Linked DNA regions of Stieleria varia. The protein of the gene in region 1 interacts with the protein of each later gene in a pairwise test. Links are inferred from orthologs where the notes say so. Each region holds a gene or a part of one and is shown on either strand. Other genes may lie near its edges. The genes, in order: nth and aceE.

What was found.
Region 2: the proteins of nth (region 1) and aceE interact in binary tests that used the Escherichia coli proteins (3 or more experiments, as listed by UniProt). The link is inferred for Stieleria varia from one-to-one orthologs.

The regions. Positions count from the first base shown.
Region 1 is NZ_CP151726.1:352,416-360,998, reverse strand. The notes cover bases 2,216-5,001. They hold nth (endonuclease III), read right to left. Parts: upstream 4,043-5,001; coding sequence 3,389-4,042; downstream 2,216-3,388. Other genes in these bases: Pla52nx_RS01360 (NAD(P)/FAD-dependent oxidoreductase), read right to left, coding at 4,106-5,001; Pla52nx_RS01370 (Gfo/Idh/MocA family protein), read left to right, coding at 2,216-3,099. Outside these bases: Pla52nx_RS01380 (hypothetical protein), read left to right, coding at 1-727; Pla52nx_RS01375 (sugar phosphate isomerase/epimerase family protein), read left to right, coding at 855-1,865; more of Pla52nx_RS01370, read left to right, coding at 1,969-2,215; more of Pla52nx_RS01360, read right to left, coding at 5,002-5,365; Pla52nx_RS01355 (fatty acid desaturase family protein), read left to right, coding at 5,711-6,877; Pla52nx_RS01350 (GDSL-type esterase/lipase family protein), read right to left, coding at 7,501-8,259; Pla52nx_RS01345 (hypothetical protein), read right to left, coding at 8,398-8,583. UniProt on the Escherichia coli protein: DNA repair enzyme that has both DNA N-glycosylase activity and AP-lyase activity. The DNA N-glycosylase activity releases various damaged pyrimidines from DNA by cleaving the N-glycosidic bond, leaving an AP (apurinic/apyrimidinic) site.
Region 2 is NZ_CP151726.1:582,385-591,453, reverse strand. The notes cover bases 2,673-5,944. They hold aceE (pyruvate dehydrogenase (acetyl-transferring), homodimeric type), read right to left. Parts: upstream 5,606-5,944; coding sequence 2,873-5,605; downstream 2,673-2,872. Other genes in these bases: Pla52nx_RS02140 (SDR family NAD(P)-dependent oxidoreductase), read left to right, coding at 5,908-5,944; Pla52nx_RS02150 (2-oxo acid dehydrogenase subunit E2), read right to left, coding at 2,673-2,827. Also shown: Pla52nx_RS02155 (MotA/TolQ/ExbB proton channel family protein), read right to left, coding at 1-891; more of Pla52nx_RS02150, read right to left, coding at 1,367-2,672; more of Pla52nx_RS02140, read left to right, coding at 5,945-6,747; Pla52nx_RS02135 (sulfatase), read left to right, coding at 7,065-8,588; Pla52nx_RS02130 (ABC transporter ATP-binding protein), read right to left, coding at 8,964-9,069. UniProt on the Escherichia coli protein: Component of the pyruvate dehydrogenase (PDH) complex, that catalyzes the overall conversion of pyruvate to acetyl-CoA and CO(2).

The DNA.
Region 1 (8,583 bases):
GTTCATGGGGTTGGAGCCGGGAACGACCAAAGAAGACGTCCGACGCTGTCTAGAAGATTGGAACAAAGGTGACAACGGCATGCTGGATCTCAGCCGTGCTTACCGCCTCAAACGTGGGACCGGCTGGCTGATTCCGCCCGGCGTGCTGCACGCCCCCGGATCGCTGTGCACTTACGAGCCCCAGTGGGGCAGCGACGTGTTCGGCATGTACCAGTCGATCGTTGAAGGCCGCTACGTGCCTTGGTCACTGCTGGTCAAAGACATGCCGGAAGACAAACACCAGGATCTCGATTTCATCGTCGGACAATTGGACTGGGACAAGAACGTCGATACGCACTTCAAACAAAGCAACTATCTGGAGCCCGTCGTCGACGAAAACCGCAGCGGCGACGGATACACCGATCGCTGGATCGTCTATGGAACTGTCGATGGCGAACAGTTATTCAGTGCCAAAGAGTTGACCATCGATCCAGGTGCCAAGTGCACGCTGAAAGATCCCGGTGCCAGTAGTTGGATCACGGTCCAAGGACGCGGGCGAATGGGCAAACTGGATTTGCAAACGCCGGCCATGATTCGCTTCGGCGAAAACACGACCGACGAAGTGTTCATTTCACACGTAGCGGCGACCGGCGGTGTCGAGATCGAAAACCTGGGCACGGAGCCCTTGGTCGGCTTGCGATACTTTGGCCCCAACGTTCACAGTGACCTGCCGACCGCCGGCAGCTGATCTTGGCTGAAACGCCCATCGGGTAACCCATTGACGATCGGGCGACAACGCCCGATCTGTCGTCGTGTCGGCGACGCTCCGGTTCATCTCCTCCCATCATCCTCACCCCAACGACGAAACTCTCCCCATGAAAATTCATAACGCAATGTGGCCCGGCCTGGTTGGTAAAGGCGACGGACCGGACCAGGAGCCACCGATCGGGCTGGAACAGATGCTGGATTTGACTGCTGCGGCGGAAGTCAACGGGCAGAAGTTCGACGGCATCGACTACTTCCTGTTCCTGCCGCACACCGACCCGGAAGCCAGCGATGAGGATCTTCGCAAGATCGCCGACATGATCCAATCAAAAGGATTCAAAGTCGGCTCGTTGGTGGCACCAGTTTGGCCAGGCACCATCGGTGACTCCGCCATGGGCGACAAAGAACAAGTCGATAAATTCCTCTCGGCCGTCAAGATGGCCTGCCGTATCGCAGGAATCTTTAACGATCACGGCGTCCGCGAATACGGATGCATCCGCATCGACAGCGCCGAGTTCGGCTTGGACAAATGGCGTGAGGATGCCAAGGGCAACACGACCAAGATCGCCAACACGTTTCGCGAAGCAGCCAAGATCGCTGCCGATCACGGCGAACGTTTGGCTGCCGAAGGTGAAATCTGCTGGGCCGGGATGCACAGTTGGAAAGACATGCTGGATTTGCTTGAGGAAGTCGGCATGCCACAGTCGCTCGGTTTTCAAGCCGACCTTGCCCACACCTACCTCTACCTGATGGGCTACAACGCTCCCGAACACGCCTTGTTGAAAGAAGGCTACACGGAAGAAGAGTTCTATGCGGCCTACGAAGTCATGACCGACAAACTGCGTCCCTGGACGATCGACTTTCACGTCGCCCAAAACGACGGCGATGTCAAAGGCGCAGGTGATCACGACAAGACGGGCAAGCACTGCCAAGCGGATGACCCCAACGGCAAACTCGACATCGTTCGTTGCGCCAGTTATTGGCTCAAGGATTACCAAGAACGCGGAATCAAACACATCTGCTGGGACGGCTGTATGTTTGCCAACGAAACACTCGAGGACCCAAGCACGTGGAACACGATCCTGGACACCATGATCAAAGTCCGCGACAACTCGATTTGATCCAAACGTTTAGTCCGTCGATTCAACTTGTCAGCAGCGACGCGTCAGCGGCCGGGCCAATCGCACCTTCCAAATACCTTTCCCTCCAACCCCAGAAGCACTCGTGAAACCTCTCAACATCGGCATGGTCGGCTACGGATTCATGGGCCGTACCCACAGCAATGGTTACTGCCAAGCCAACCATTTCTTTGACCTGGAGTACAAGCCCGTCCTGAAAGCCGTTTGCGCGCGAAACAAGGACAAGGCTCAATCGTTTGCCGACCAATGGGGTTACGAAAGCGTTGAAACCGACTGGCGCGAGTTGATCAAACGAGACGATATCGATGCCATCGACGTCTGCACACCAAACAACCTGCATAAGGAAATCTCCATCGCGGCTGCCGAAGCAGGCAAGATGGTGCTGTGCGAAAAACCGCTGGCGATGAACACTGCCGACGGCGAGGAAATGTGCCAAGCGGTCGAAAAGGCCGGCGTGGCCAACATGGTCTGGTACAACTATCGCCGAGTCCCTGCGGTCACGTTGGCCAAGCAGTTGATCGACGAAGGACGCTTGGGGCGGATCTTTCACTACCGCGCGAACTTCTTGCAAGACTGGACGATCAACGCCGACGTTCCCCAAGGCGGTGCGGCGACGTGGCGTCTGGATGCTGAGGCAGCCGGTAGCGGCGTCACCGGCGACTTGCTGGCGCACTGCATCGACACCGCCATTTGGCTCAACGGCAGCATCTCCGATGTCTCAGCGATGACTGAGACGTTCGTCAAAGAACGCACGCACGCAGAGACCGGCGAGAAGAAACCCGTCAAGATCGATGACGCCTGTTTGTTCCACTGCCACTTCGACAACGGCTCGTTGGGTCTGTTCGAGTCCACTCGTTACGCACGTGGACATAAGGCGTTGTACACATTTGAGATCAACGGCGAAAACGCATCCATCCGCTGGGACCTGCACGATCTGCACCGCTTGGAATATTTCGACTACAGCGACGACTCGATCGTCCGTGGTTGGAGAAGCGTTCACATCAGTGATGGCGACATGCCCTACATGGGCAACTGGTGGGTTCCCGGTCTGAACATCGGCTACGAACACACCTTCATCCACCAAGTCGCGGACTTCCTGAAGTCGCTGGAGACCGGCGATCCGATTGAACCGAGTTTCCGAAGCGCATTGGAAACCCAACGCGTCTGCGACGCGGTCCTGGCCAGCGCCGACGAACGAGCCTGGAAGAACGTCTGAGCCGCAGCCGAGTCCAACGCCGGCTTCGCCTATCGGAGACTGCGAACTTTGTGAGCCGCAAGGCGCTAGCCGCGGGCCTCATGGTGTTGACCAAACCCTTCGAGGCCCGCGGCTAGCGCCATCGGCTCACAGAGATAACGCAACACGACAAAGTCAGCAGTAGCCGAAGGCGTAGGAGCCGCTACCAGACGGCTTGCACCGCGGAGTCTGAGCCGCTTCCGCCTGCGCCTGTCGGCTACGGGTCAAAACGGGGTGAGGCGTTCGCTTGCCCCACAACAACAGACGCCGCTCACGCTTTCTTAGTGGTCGGCGGCTTGCGACGATTGGGGTACAGCTCGCGACAGATGCCACATTTCGTGCCGTCACATCCTCGTGCGGTACAGTGTTCGCGTCCGTAGTAGATGATCTGCAGATGCAAGTCGTTCCAGCTCGACTCGGGAAACAATCGTTTCAAATCGGCTTCGGTCTGCGTCACGCTTTTGCCGCTGGTCAGTCCCCAACGCTGTGCCAATCGATGAATGTGTGTGTCGACGGGAAACGCGGGCACTCCAAAGGCTTGGGCCATCACGACGCTGGCTGTCTTGTGGCCGACACCGGGCAATGACTCCAGCTCTTCAAACGATCGGGGGACTTGGCCACCAAAGTCATCGAGCAACCGTTTGGACAACCCCTCCAAGTTCTTTGCCTTTTGCTTGGACAACCCCAGCGGTCGAATGATCTCCAGGATCTGTGCTTCACCCAGTTCGTACATTCGTTTCGGGTCACCCGCGACACGAAACAATTCCGGTGTGACTTCGTTGACCTTTTTGTCAGTACATTGAGCGCTCAGCAGGACCGCGACCAGCAACGTGAAATCGTCGACGTGGTCGAGCGGAATTGGAGGATCGGGATAAAGCTCGCCGAGTCGATCTCGAACGATGTCGGCTCGCTGTTGTTTTCGCATCGGTCTCAACGGTGTCGACAAGCGGGGAATGAATCGAAAGGTTTGTGGCGCGCGAACGCTGTGTCAACTGGCATCCCGCAGGCTTGCCGCAATGCCTGCGGCGCGTCCGGTGCTGAAAGCGGCTTGGAAATTGTATCCGCCGATCCAGCCATCCAGATCCAGGACTTCGCCGGCGATATAGAGTCCCGGAACGATTCGACTGGCCATGGTCTTGGGATCGACTTCGCCCAGCGAGACACCTCCCGCGGTAACCTCCGCTTTCGCAAACCCGCGTGTTCCGTTGACGGGCAACGGCAGTTGTTTGATGTGGGTGACGAGCTGCTGCATGTGGCGTTTGGGTAGCTCGGACAGCATGCCGTCGTAACCGACCTGGGTGGCGATCGCGTCGGCCAATCGTTGCGGCAACCACTCCCTCAGAATCGACGAGGCCGTGCGTCGACCGCGGCCACCCGAGCGATCGCTCAATTGCCGCGTCAATTCGTCTGCCGTCACATCGGGCAACAAGTCCACGCGCAGTCCGACATCTGCCAACGAGTCAGCAGCGGTGAGCGTTCCACTGACATCCATCGGAACAGGCCCGGAAAAACCAAAGTGGGTGAACAGCCAAGAGCTGCGACGACGGGCAAGCGGTTTGCCGACTGCCGATCCGCCCGGCTTGTCCAAGCGATAAACAAAGGCTTCACAGTCCTCCAGCGTCAGTCCTGACAAGTCATGGGTCCACGCCAGGCCACCGACCAACGGCACCAGGGCCGGGCGGGTGGGGACGATGGTGTGTCCCAGATCCGAGAGCCACTGATAGGCGTCGCCGCTGGTGCCGCATTTCGGCCAACTGCGGCCGCCCGCAGTCACGATCAGTCGATCGGCGAACACGGTTTCACTGCCCGTCATCACCGACCAACCGTCGCCGTCCCGCTGTACTCGCTCGACCCCCGAGTTGAGTCGTAGCTCCACTCCCGATCGCAGCACGTCATGCTGCAGTGCGTTTCGGACGTCCAACGCCCGGTCGCTGGAGGGAAAGATCTTGCCGGTGGACTCCACCTTGGTCGCGACGCCCAGATCGTTGAACATCTGCACGACATCGCGAGGCCCAAATGCTCCCACGCTGCGCTGCAAGAAACGCCCATTTGCCCCAAATCCGGCGGCGATCCCTTTGGCGTCGGTTTGGTGGGTCAAATTGCAGCGTGTCCCGCCGGACATCAGGATCTTGACCCCGGTCTTGGAGTTTTTCTCCAGCAAGGTCACCTTCGCTCCGTTTTTGGCGGCCTGCGCAGCGGCGACCATTCCGGCGGCCCCAGCTCCTATCACCACGATGTGGATGGGCAATGAGTCGATGGCGGGGGTCCGTGAGAGGAGGTGATGGGAAAAAAGCGGGCGGAGATCGACCAGAATGCGACATTATGACAACTCCGAGTTTTGTTTGTCACTACGGGCTGCCCTGGTAAGGTATGACAATCCAGGAGACTTGTTCATTTTCGTTTTTCGGGTTGTGGATGAACCACCAAGTGACCAAGATCGAGATGAATGATCATCCGATTGCATTGGATAGCCGATAAATCCAGCAGATGACGAACGAACTGATGTCGGGTCATCTGAGTTCGAGCCATCCGATCTCGGCAATGAGCGGTCTCAGTTCACCAGCTCCCGGTTTACCACATCGTTATTGCAACCATGTCACAGGCACCCACACCGGATTTACCGCAGAACGACGAAACCAGCGATCAGCCGCATCCGCCCAAGGTCTCCGCGCGCACTGAATTTTCGTTTGCCCAAGCCCGAACGTTGATCGGCGACCTGAGCAAGCCGAACCCGCTCATTTACTGGACCGACTTTCTGGTCACGATCGTCGTCGCCCACGCCATGCTGTTCGCAATGAGAGCAATGGTCGACGAACGCTGGGGCGAGTCCTGGGTGTGGATCGCGTTGCCGGTTGCCTACATCTTGGCGGTCATCGCTTGCATGCGTGCAGTGATGTTCATTCACGAGCTGGTTCATTTACCACGAGACGGTTTCAAAGGTTTCCGCATCGCATGGAACCTGCTTTGCGGCATCCCGTTCTTTATCCCGTCATTTCTCTACTACCCACACGTCGACCATCATCGGCGAAAACATTACGGGACCGATCACGATGGCGAGTACTTGGAACTGAGCCATCGCAGCCCTTGGCTCATCGTCGGTTTTATCCTGCAAGCCTTGGTGATTCCCTTTCTCGGCATCTTTCGATTCGTCGTTCTCAGCCCCATCTGCTGGTTGATCCCGGGTGCCCGCCAATACGTGCACCGGCATGCGTCAACCATGGTCGTGGATCCCTTTTATGAACGCACCGACGGATCGCCCAAGCTGATGCGGATCGTCGTGCTACAAGAAATCGGTTGCTTCGTGGTCGGCATGGGGCTGATTTTCGGGCACCTGATCATGAAAGGCGTTTTCTTCAATCCTTTTTGGATCGTCGCGTACGCGTTAGGAGTGGGGATTTTGACGTTGAATGAAATCCGCACACTCGGTGCCCACCGCTGGATGAATCAAGGCGGCGAGATGTCATTCGAAGAACAGTTGCTCGACTCGGTCAACTACCCCAACCACGCTTGGATCACCGAACTTTGGGGGCCGATCGGCACGCGTTACCACGCCCTGCACCATTTGTTCCCCAGGCTTCCTTACCACAGCATGCCGGAAGCCCACCGTCGACTGGCCGCTGGTCTGCCGCCGGAGTCACCGTATCACAAGACGACCGCAAGCAGCTTGACGGGCGAAATCATCAACTTGTTCCGCCGCGCAACCACGAGAGAAAATCGCAAAGGTGAATCGCACCCCGATTCGACGCCCGTGGCCACCTAGCCCGGATTATTGACGCGCCTCACGATAGTCAACGCAACACACTTGGCTGTCAAAACGATGGGGTTGTGTCTTTTTGGGTTCGCGCAAGTCTGTGTCTCTACTGCCGGCGCAGCTGGTGGCCCCTGTGAGCCTCAGGCGCTAGCCGTGGGCCCGAGGCGGATTGTGGTGCCGGCCCACGGCTAGCGGGCTGTTGATTTAGTGAGCCGCGACGCGTAAGCGGCCGGGCCTACCGCATTGCCCGGTGCCTTACGGCCCACGGCTCACCCTTGCGTTCCCAATTTCGATTAAATCAACAGGCCACTAGCCGTGGGCCCGAGGCGGATTGTGGTGCCGGCCCACGGCTAGCGCCTGAGGCTCACTTTGATTGCGATGCATGGAACGAAAACATCGACTGAAAAAACAAGGTCAACACCAAACGTTGAGCAGTCCACGCTTAGCCTGCTTGTGCTATTAAACGTTCTTTGGTGACATACGCCCTGAGCCGCTGCCCGTTAGGCCACGGGTGTTACGCACTGAAATGGATGCTTACTAGGTGCATTAACCGGCCGCTCACGCGTCGCGGCTCACGGCGTTTGATTGCGTCATCCGCTTCGATAGGTTGAGCTGTTTGGGATGGAACGCCACTATCGCGCAAGATGCTGTGATTCCTCGGCAATCATCCGCAGTGTCTCATCCAAACGGCTGCGGATCAAGCGTCCCCATTGACGGTAACCGGCATCGTTCAAGTGGAGCTTGTCTTCCACGAAAAGCTCCGCACGGGGATTTCCTTGGGAGTCCAAATACAGCCCCGCGGTCGGGATGAAGTAGGTGTTCGGAGTCGTCAACGCGATCTCCCGCAGCACCGCATTGACATCACGGATCTTTGACCACGCAGCGAAGCGTTTTTCGCAAGGCGTGATCTCGATCAGAAACACCGCCGCGTCAGGCTGATGCCGATGGGCGACGGCAACGATGGATCGCGCCAGGCTATCGATCTGTTCGGGTGTATGATCGTCGTCCGCCCCAGTGATGCCGTTGCCCACGAACATCAGCATCGCGCGAAACTGGTGTGGCGAAATCAAACGCTCCGCAAAGACGGCCATGTCGGTGAACTTGGCACCCCCGTAACCACGACGGATTGGCCGATAGGGAGCCAGATCACGCTGGATCGTGGACCAGCGGCGAACAGAACTACTGCCGATCACGAGAACGGCATCCGGATTGGGTTCCAACTCCGCGTCCAACGCCTCCAACGCTTGGATATCGTCTTCCCAACGCTCCACTGCCGCCGCACGATAAGGTGCTACCAGATCAGGGTCCGAGACAGCGTCGCTCGTCTGCGCCGACACAACGGAGGAAATGATCAAACAACAAAAGCCGGCGAGCAAGCTGCGAACAGACATGGGGACCACGCGAAAAATCAGTATGAGAGTCAGTGAAAACACGAGCCGAAGCCTCATACTGTACTCTCAGTCATTAGCCGCGTCAGTCACTGCATTCCGATTCAACCCTCAGTCGCGATCTCTTTCTCTGACACCACGTCACTGTCCGTTCGCGATCTTCGGGTTTGCGGTTTCGTCCCCCCCTTTCTTGACGCACATCAGAATCCGCCAGTTTCTCGCCTTTGCCAGGGAACTCCCCGCAAACGCAATCACCCAACAAATCACGATTGAAATGGTGACGGCGATCACCGATTCAAAACTTCCCAGCCACGACCAAGTCGCTAA
Region 2 (9,069 bases), 230 kb from region 1 along the record:
GTTGCTGGCGTGTTGGTTGTCTTCGAAACGGCTCATCAGGTTTTCGCTCGTCACACCGACCTCCAGCAACAAGCGGCTGACTCGGTTTCGCAGAATGTTGTAGGCCGCGATCGCGGGAATCGCGACAGCCAAGCCGACGAGCGTCGTGAACAACGCGGTGGAAATACCACCGGCCAACTTGGACGGCTCGGGGGCCGACGAGCTGGTGGCGATCGTGCGGAACGATGAAATCATCCCTTGAACGGTACCGAACAGTCCGATCATGGGGCTGAGGTTTCCGATCAATGCCATGTAACTCAGGCGGTGCTCGAGTTTCATGCTTTCTTCTTCGCCGACTTCCTGCATGCCTTCGATGGCCTTGTTGTAGCCACGATTCAGCTTGGCGAGTCCGGCCGAGAGGACTTGGCCGAGAACCGACTCGTCCGTGCGTGCCATATCATAGGCTTCCTGGTACTGCTGCTCGTTGAGTTTTTCTTCAAAGCTCTCGACCAACTCTTGGGGGCAAAGTGTGTCTCGTCTGGCGGCCAGCATGTTCATCACGAACAGGGAGACCAGGGTGATCGATAGGATCAAGAAGACGATCATGTACGTGATGCCGAGCGACTCGATGATCCAGCTCAGCAAGTTTTGTTCATCGGCGGCCGGTGCATCGTTCCCGCCGCCAGCGTTTCCTCCTCCTCCGGCACCGCCGGCGTCTGGCGCACCACCGTCGTCGGCAGCCGGCGGCGCAGGGTCCGCTCCACCGAATTCGGCGGCGGCGTCACCGTCTTGTGCGATGACGCTCGATGAGCCGATCGAAGCGATCACGCAAAAGGAAAGCAGAACAAAGGCGGCACGTAGCAGCCATTGAGAAGGAGCACCGGAACGGAACAAACCAATGGCGTTGGTCATCAACAAAGCTCTCCAAGCGACTAGACGAGTGGATCTGAGGATCTGTGGGGGAACGGCCGCAAACCCTGAGAGTAAGCAGACCTGACGTTCAGTAGAACAGAATAATCGATCGGACGTGCTCAGGCATCCATCAACGGTGACAGAATTCCCGGCTGCGCGGATTCTTTGGGCAGGGAGAGTCGACGAGGTGAGAGAATCGCCGCATCCTCAGTGTGCTTTCAATGAGCCTCAGGCGCTAGCCGTGGGTCTGAGGCGGATTGCGGTGCCGGCCCACGGCTAGCGCCTGAGGCTCACTTTGGCAGGGGCACTCAGGGTGCATCCAGTGAGCCTCAGGCGCTAGCCGTGGGGCTGAGGCGGATTGCGGTGCCGGCCCACGGCTAGCGCCTGAGGTTCACTTTGGCTCGGGCACGTGGAACAAGAACACGGGCTGAATTGAGCAGTGTCGATACCAACCCTTTGATAGCCCCCCCCAGCCTCAGAAGGCCAATAGCAGGCGGCTGGGGGCTTCTAGGTAGGCGATGATGTCGTTCAGGAAACGCGCCGCAGTGCCTCCGTCGACCAAGCGGTGGTCGTAGGACAGGCTCAGAGGCATCATCAGCCGAGGGCGGATCGAGTCGTCTGGCATCACGACGGGCAGCTTGCGGCTGCGTCCGACCAACAAGATCGCGACTTCGGGGACGTTGACGATCGGAGTGGAATACTGGCCGCCGATGGCACCCAGATTGCTGATCGTGAACGTTCCGCCTCGCAAATCGCTGACGGCAAACTGGCTGTTGCGGACTTTGCCGGACAACTCGGCGAGCGCCTTGGTCGTGTCCGGCACGCTCATGCGATCGGCGTCCTTCATCACCGGGACGATCAGCCCACGTTCGGTATCGACTGCGATCCCGACGTTAACATAGTGCTTGTAGATGATCTGCTCGTTTTCCGTGTCGATCGACGCGTTCATGGACGGATGGTTTTTCAAGGCCATCGCGACGGCTTTGATCAGAAACGGCATCGTCGTCAGCTTCATGCCCTTGGCCGCATACTCTTCCTTGCTGCTCTGACGAAGGGTTTCCAAATCGGTGATGTCGGCGTCGTCAAAGTTGGTCACGCGGGGAACGCTGGACCAACTGTTGTTCATCTGCGCGGCGATCGTCTTGCGCATGCGATCCATCCGCTCGACTCGGATCGGGCCGTAGTCGTCACGGTCCGAGGTGCCGGGCATGCCTGCGGACGTCGATGCCGGTTGGGACGGACTCGCTGGCGGCTGGGCGGCAGCGGCCTGGGATCGCGAGGATTGGTTTGCGGCGCGGACAACTGCCAGGACATCATCTCGGGTGATTCGACCGCCTTCGCCACTGCCGGGGACTCGGCTCAAGTCCACGCCGACTTCGCGGGCGAAGCGACGGATGGCCGGACCGGCTGGGATCACGCCGCCACTGCTGGCGGAGGTGTCTGCGGTGGCAGGCGAAGCTTGTGCTGGCGCGGTTGGTTGCGCTGGCGCGGCTGGCTGAGCTGGTGCCGCGGGAGCAGGCGGCGGGGCGACGGGCGGCGCGGGGGCTTCGGCGGCCGGTTTAGCGGGTGCCGGTGTCGGTTCGGCTGCTTTGGGTTCTGGTGCCTTGGGCTCGGCTGCCTCGGGCTCAGGTGCCGGTTCAGACGCTTCGGCTTTGGGTTCTTCGGGAGCAGGTGCGGGGGCCGAAGATTCAGCTCCTGCGGCCGCTTCGACTTCCAACAGCACGCCACCGACGGGGACCGTGTCTCCTTCGCCGACCAGGATCTTGGTGACCTTGCCGCCCACGTCGGAGGGGACGGGAACGGTTGCCTTGTCGGTTTCCATTTCCACGATGTCTTGTCCGGCTGAAATCGTGTCTCCCACGGAGACAAAGATTTCCAGAACGTCGCCGGATTCAATCCCGTCGCCCAGATCGGGCAGTTTTACTTCGGTAGCCATGCGTATAAAAATTTTTGTCAGTAATCGGTGAGTCAGTGGTCAGGTTCAGGCGAAATACGGATTGGGTTTGTCCGCATCGAAGTTCAAATCCTTGATCGCTTTGGCGACATCCTCTGCGGTGCACACGCCCGACTTGGCCAAACGGCTCAGCGTAGCGATCACGATCGACTCGGCGTCGACCTCAAAGTGGCGACGCAGGGCTTCGCGTGTTTCGCTGCGTCCCATTCCGTCGGTGCCCAGGCAATAGTAATCACCGGGGATCCAAGGTGTCAGCTGTTCGGACAAGGCGCGAACGTAATCGGTCGCACAAATGAACGGACCTTCGACGCCCTCCAGTTGCTGCTCCAAATAGCTTCGTCGCGGCTTCTCGGTCGGGTGCAGCATGTTCCAGCGATCGCAATCGCCCGCTTCGCGTCGCAGTTGCGTGTAGCTGGTCACGCTCCAAACATCGCTGCCGATGTTGTACTGCTCAGCCAACATCTCCTGTGCCTTGAGCACGCAGTTGAGGATCGCACCGCTGCCGAAGAGTTGGACGTGTGCCTTGGGTTGATCGACGGTTTTCGAGCGGAACTTGTACATGCCCTTGACGATGCCTTCCTCGCATCCCTCAGGCATCGGTGGGTGCGTGTACTCTTCGTTTTCCGCCATCAAGTAGTAAATGCACTCTTCGCCCTCTTGGTACATCTTCTTGAGTCCCTCGGCGATGATCACGACGGCTTCGTAGGCGAAAGCCGGGTCGTAAGCTCGCACGGTGGGGAACGCGATGGCGTTGAGCAAGCTGTGTCCGTCTTGGTGCTGAAGGCCTTCGCCGTTGAGCGTTGTGCGTCCGGCGGTGCCACCGATCAAGAAACCTTTGGCACGCATGTCGGCGGCCGCCCAGATCAAGTCGCCGATGCGTTGGAAACCGAACATGCTGTAGTAGATGAAGAACGGAATCATGTTCACGCCGTGGGCGCTGTAGGCCGTTCCGGCGGCGTTGAAGGAACTCATCGATCCGGCTTCGGTGATGCCTTCCTCCAAGATCTGACCGTCCTGGGCTTCCTTGTATTTCTGGATGATCCCCGAATCGACCGGATCGTAGAGTTGTCCCGAGTGAGCGTAGATGCCGAACTGGGTGAACATGCCTTCCATGCCGAACGTTCGTGACTCGTCTGGGACGATCGGCACCATGTACTTGCCGATTTTTTTGTCACGACACATGGCGATCAAGGTCTGAACGACGGCAAACGTCGTGCTGCAGCTCTTGTCTTCCAATCGCTTGATCAGTTTGCCGAAATCCTCCAACGTGGGCACTTCCATCGTCGGGTGCTCGGTCGGACGTGACGGTACCGGACCGCCCAATGCCGCGCGTCGTTCCTTCATGTACTTGATCTCGGCACTGCCTTCGGCCGGCTTATAGAACGGTGCTTTGCCGACGTCTTCGTCGCTGATCGGAATGCCGAACCGTGTGCGGAACTCCAGCAACTCGGCTTCGTTCATCTTCTTTTGGTTGTGGGCGACGTTGCGTCCTTCCCCTGCCTCGCCAAGTCCGTACCCCTTGACCGTCTTGGCCAAGATGACGGTGGGCTTGCCGTTCTTGTTTTGTGTCGCTTGGGCGTACGCCGCGTAGACCTTTTCCGGATCGTGTCCGCCGCGACGCATCTTTTCCAGTTTTTCGTCGCTAAAGGTTTCCACCATCTTCAGTAGTTCGGGATATTTGCCAAAGAAGTGTTCGCGGATGTAGCTGCCCGGCATCCCGGTGTACTTTTGGTACTGACCGTCGACGACTTCGTTCATGCGTTTGGCAAGCAGTCCGGTCGTGTCGTTGGCCAGCAAGGCGTCCCAATCGTCGCCCCACACAACCTTGATCACATTCCAGCCGGCACCACGGAAGATCGACTCCAGCTCTTGGATGATCTTGCCGTTGCCACGTACCGGGCCGTCGAGCCGTTGCAAGTTGCAGTTGATGACAAAGATCAGGTTGTCGAGCTTCTCACGCGCGGCCAATCCGATCGCGCCAAGTGTTTCCGGCTCGTCGCATTCGCCGTCACCAAGAAACGCCCACACGTTTTGGCCCGAGGTGTCTTTGATGCCGCGGTCACGCAGGTACTCGTTGAAGCGTGCTTGATAGATCGCCATGATCGGTCCCAAGCCCATTGAGACCGTGGGATACTCCCAGAATCCGGGCATCAACCATGGGTGCGGATAACTGCTCAAGCCGCCACCGGGCGCCAACTCACGTCGAAAATTCTCCAAGTGCTCTTCCGACAGTCGGCCTTCTAGGAAAGCGCGACTGTACATGCCGGGCGATGCGTGTCCTTGGAAATAAATCGTGTCGCCCGAGTAGCCATCTTCACCACGGCCTTTGAAGAAATGGTTGAACGCGATTTCATAAAGCGTGGCACTGGATGCGAACGTGCTGATGTGTCCGCCTACTCCGCCGCCTCGCTTGTTCGCACGAACCACCATGGCCATCGCGTTCCATCGTACGATGGACTTGATGCGACGCTCCAACTCACGGTTGCCGGGAAAGGGCGGTTGATCGTGAGGGGCGATCGTGTTGACGTACGGCGTGCGTGTATCGTCGGCCGACTGAATGCCTTCTTCGGCGGCTCGGTCACGTAGTTGCTCGATCAGAAAGCGAACGCGATCAGCGCCCTTGCTCTGCAACACATACTCAAGTGATGAAAGCCACTCTTGTGTTTCAGCGGCATCAACATCGACCTCCGCATCCAACTGCAGCAACTCGCCAACCTGTTTTTCGACTTCAGCTTGGGCGACCGATTTGGCATCCGACATGTTGTTATTTTCCCTGCAAGCGTTTGACCCACCACCGAACGTCGTTCGTCTGCGGGGTTTACGGTTATTCTGTTTCCACCGAAGATTAGCTGCCGGGGGTGCTCAGCGGCAAGGGCGAGCCCTCTAGCGGGGGCGATACCGCCCGCAATTCGCCTCCATTGTCGTCACTCCCGCCACATTATATGTACAAATGTACACTATTCATGGTGTGATTTGGTCGGTTTTTGGGACGGGCGTGGTCCATTTTGAGAAACCAGGCACTCTGCGCAAATCAATCGCCCGAGCGGAATGAGGGAATCGTTGTGAGCAAAAACGTTGTGAGCAAGAAACCCGACAGCAGCGAGTTCCGCGGCGCACGAGTGGTCGTCACCGGCGCGTCCAGCGGCATCGGTCAAGCGATTGCAGTTCGCACGGCCAACAGCGGCGCCAGCAGCGTCCTGGTTCACTACCGCAAGAACCGAGAGGGCGCAGAGCAGACCGCAGAGATGTTGCGTCAGCAGGGAACCGAAGTGTTTCTGACGTCGGCCGACTTGTCTGATCCCGATCAAGCGGAACAGTTGGTCGATGCGGCGTGGAACCAACTGGGGCACGTCACGACTTGGGTCAACAACGCCGGAGCTGATGTGCTGACCAGCAAGTCGGCGGAGCTCGATTTTCAGTCCAAGTTGCGTTTGCTGTTGGAAGTCGATTTGGTCAACACGATTGGACTGTCTCGTTTGGTCGCCGATCGGATGCTGAAGCAAACCGCTGCGGTCTCGGGTAGCAATGTGCCGCCGTCGATGACCTTCATCGGTTGGGATCAAGCACCCGCGGGAATGGAAGGCGACGCGGGTCAGATGTTCGGGCCGGTCAAAGCCGCGGTGATGGCTTATGCCAACAGTCTCGCGCAAACACTGTCGCCACATGTCCGCGTCAACACGGTCGCGCCCGGTTGGATCCAAACGGCTTGGGGGCAATCCACCAGTGAGTACTGGAATCAACGTGCCCGCTCACAATCGTTGATGGCACGTTGGGGCACACCGCAGGACGTCGCCCGCGCGGTGTGTTTTCTTGCCGCGCCGGGCAATACCTTTTGCACTGGGCAAACGCTGAACGTCAACGGCGGTTGGAACCGTCGACCTGATCATTTGGGTGGTGACTGACCGACCGAATTCACTCGCTTGCGATTCGTGCCGGTAAGCGTGAAGCCACGCGACTGACTACAGTCCTTGCAGCACGTTTGCACGAAACGACCTGCGCGGATTGGTGCAAAACAGTCTGCGCATATCAGCCGCCACGCGATAGCGTCCGGTTCTTGCACCTATACTCGGGAACCGGACGCTATCGCGTGCCGGCTGATGAATAATCCGCGCCTAGCGCCGTCGGCTCACACTGATAGACATTGCCGAGTAAGATACTGCTTGATGATCTCGATACAACACACTACGGCCCACTCGTTTCTGCCGCCGGAATACTCACCATGCGATCTTACCTGTCTTCCATTTGTCTTGGGTGTCTGACGATCGGCCTGCTGACGTTGATGTCGATGTCGGCTGACGCTCAGGACGCCAATCCCAATGCTCCTAAACACCATGCTCCCAAGCCCAATGTCATCGTGATCTTCATCGACGACCTCGGCTGGAAAGACATCGGATGCTACGGCAACGAGTTTGTCGAAACGCCACACATCGACGAGCTTGCCAAACAAGGCATGCGCTTCACTGATTTTTATGCCGCCGGCGCTGTCTGTTCGCCGACGCGGTGCGCGTTGCAGTCAGGGCAGAATCAAGCACGCATCGGAATCACTGCTCACATCCCCGGACATTGGCGTCCCTTTGAACGAGTGATCACGCCGTTGACCACGATGGCCTTGCCGCCTGACACGGTGACGGTTGCCGAATCACTCAAAGCGTCCGGATACGCGACGGGCTACATTGGCAAGTGGCACTTGGGCGGCGAAGCGGACCAGACGCCGGGCAGGCAAGGCTATGACTTTGACGCCGAGATCAATGGGCCGCATTACGAGGGCAAGTACCGGGCGCGGGACAAGTCGTTGCAGCCCAAGCCCGGTCAGTACCGAACGGATTTCGAAGCCGACTTGATGGTGCGGTTCATCGAAGAAAACTCGTCGCGACCATTCTTTGCCATCGTCTCACCCTTTGCCGTCCACATTCCGTTGGGCGCGATGAGTGAGAAAGTCGAAAAGTATCGCCAGAAGGCGGGTGGCGAGGATCATCTGCCGCATCCGATCTACGCTGCGATGATTGAACATGTGGACGACATGGTCGGCCGGATCGTACACGCTGTGGACGCAAACGGTTTGACGAACAAGACGATGATCTTGTTCACTTCGGACAACGGCGGTTTGTATCAGCGATACGACTACAACCCGGAGGCCGACCGCACCGTTTCGACTCAGACGCCACTCAAAGGCGAAAAGGGTTCGTTGCACGAAGGCGGCGTGCGAGTGCCGTTGATCATCAAGTACCCGCCGATGGTGCCGGCGGGATCGACGTGCAGTGAGCCGACGATCACCTATGATTTCTATCCCACGTTCGTTGACTTGGCAGGCGGATCGTTGCCCGTCAATCAACCGATCGACGGCCTCAGCTTGCGACCGCTATTGTCGGATCCAACGGCCCGACTGGATCGTGAGGCGTTGCATTGGCACTATCCCCACTACCATCACGATCGACCGGCCAGCAGCATCCGCGAGCGAGAGTGGAAATTGATCGAGTACCTCGACGGCACGGGCGATGTTGAGCTTTATCACTTGGCCGATGACTTGGGTGAAACGAAAAACCTGGTGATGGAAAAGGTGGGCCGCGCCGCGGACTTGAAACGCAAACTGGACCTTTGGCGACGAAGTGTCATCGCCCGCATGCCGATCCCCAACCCCAACTACGATCCCGATCGCGCCGGCCAGTGGTGGAACATGCGAACGGGAGAACCGGTCGATAGTGCATCGAGAACGCTGTTCCCAGGCACCGAGTTGGATTTGTGAGAGCGGCTGTCATCTGGCGGTTGCAGGACTCGCGTCGCCGAGCCTTGGGGGACGTGAGGCGGTGGGTACTATTTTCGTCCCAAAGGGACATGACAAAATAGCCCAGGGCAGAGCGCAGCGTCGCCCTGGGGTGTTGTGCGTCATTCACCCCCAAGCCCCGAAGTGGGCGTTACAGCGTTTTTCCCGACGCGAAATTGAGTTTGGCGACCGGTACGTTTTGGATTGAGAACGGTGTTTGGCCCTTTCAGGGCGAGGTGGTTGTAATCGGTTGTTCGGTTACCCAGGGCGGCGCTGCGCTCTGCCCTGGGCTTTCATGTTCGGCCCCTTCGGGACGTGCGGGCCATTGTGGGGGATCGCTGATCTCGCTGATTTCTTTTAGCTCGATGGGTTGGCGGCGGTTTCTCGGAATAGGTCGGCGATCACGTCTTCCAGTGGCGGGTCTTCCACCACGACGTCTTCGATCGGATGCGCCGCCAGGGTT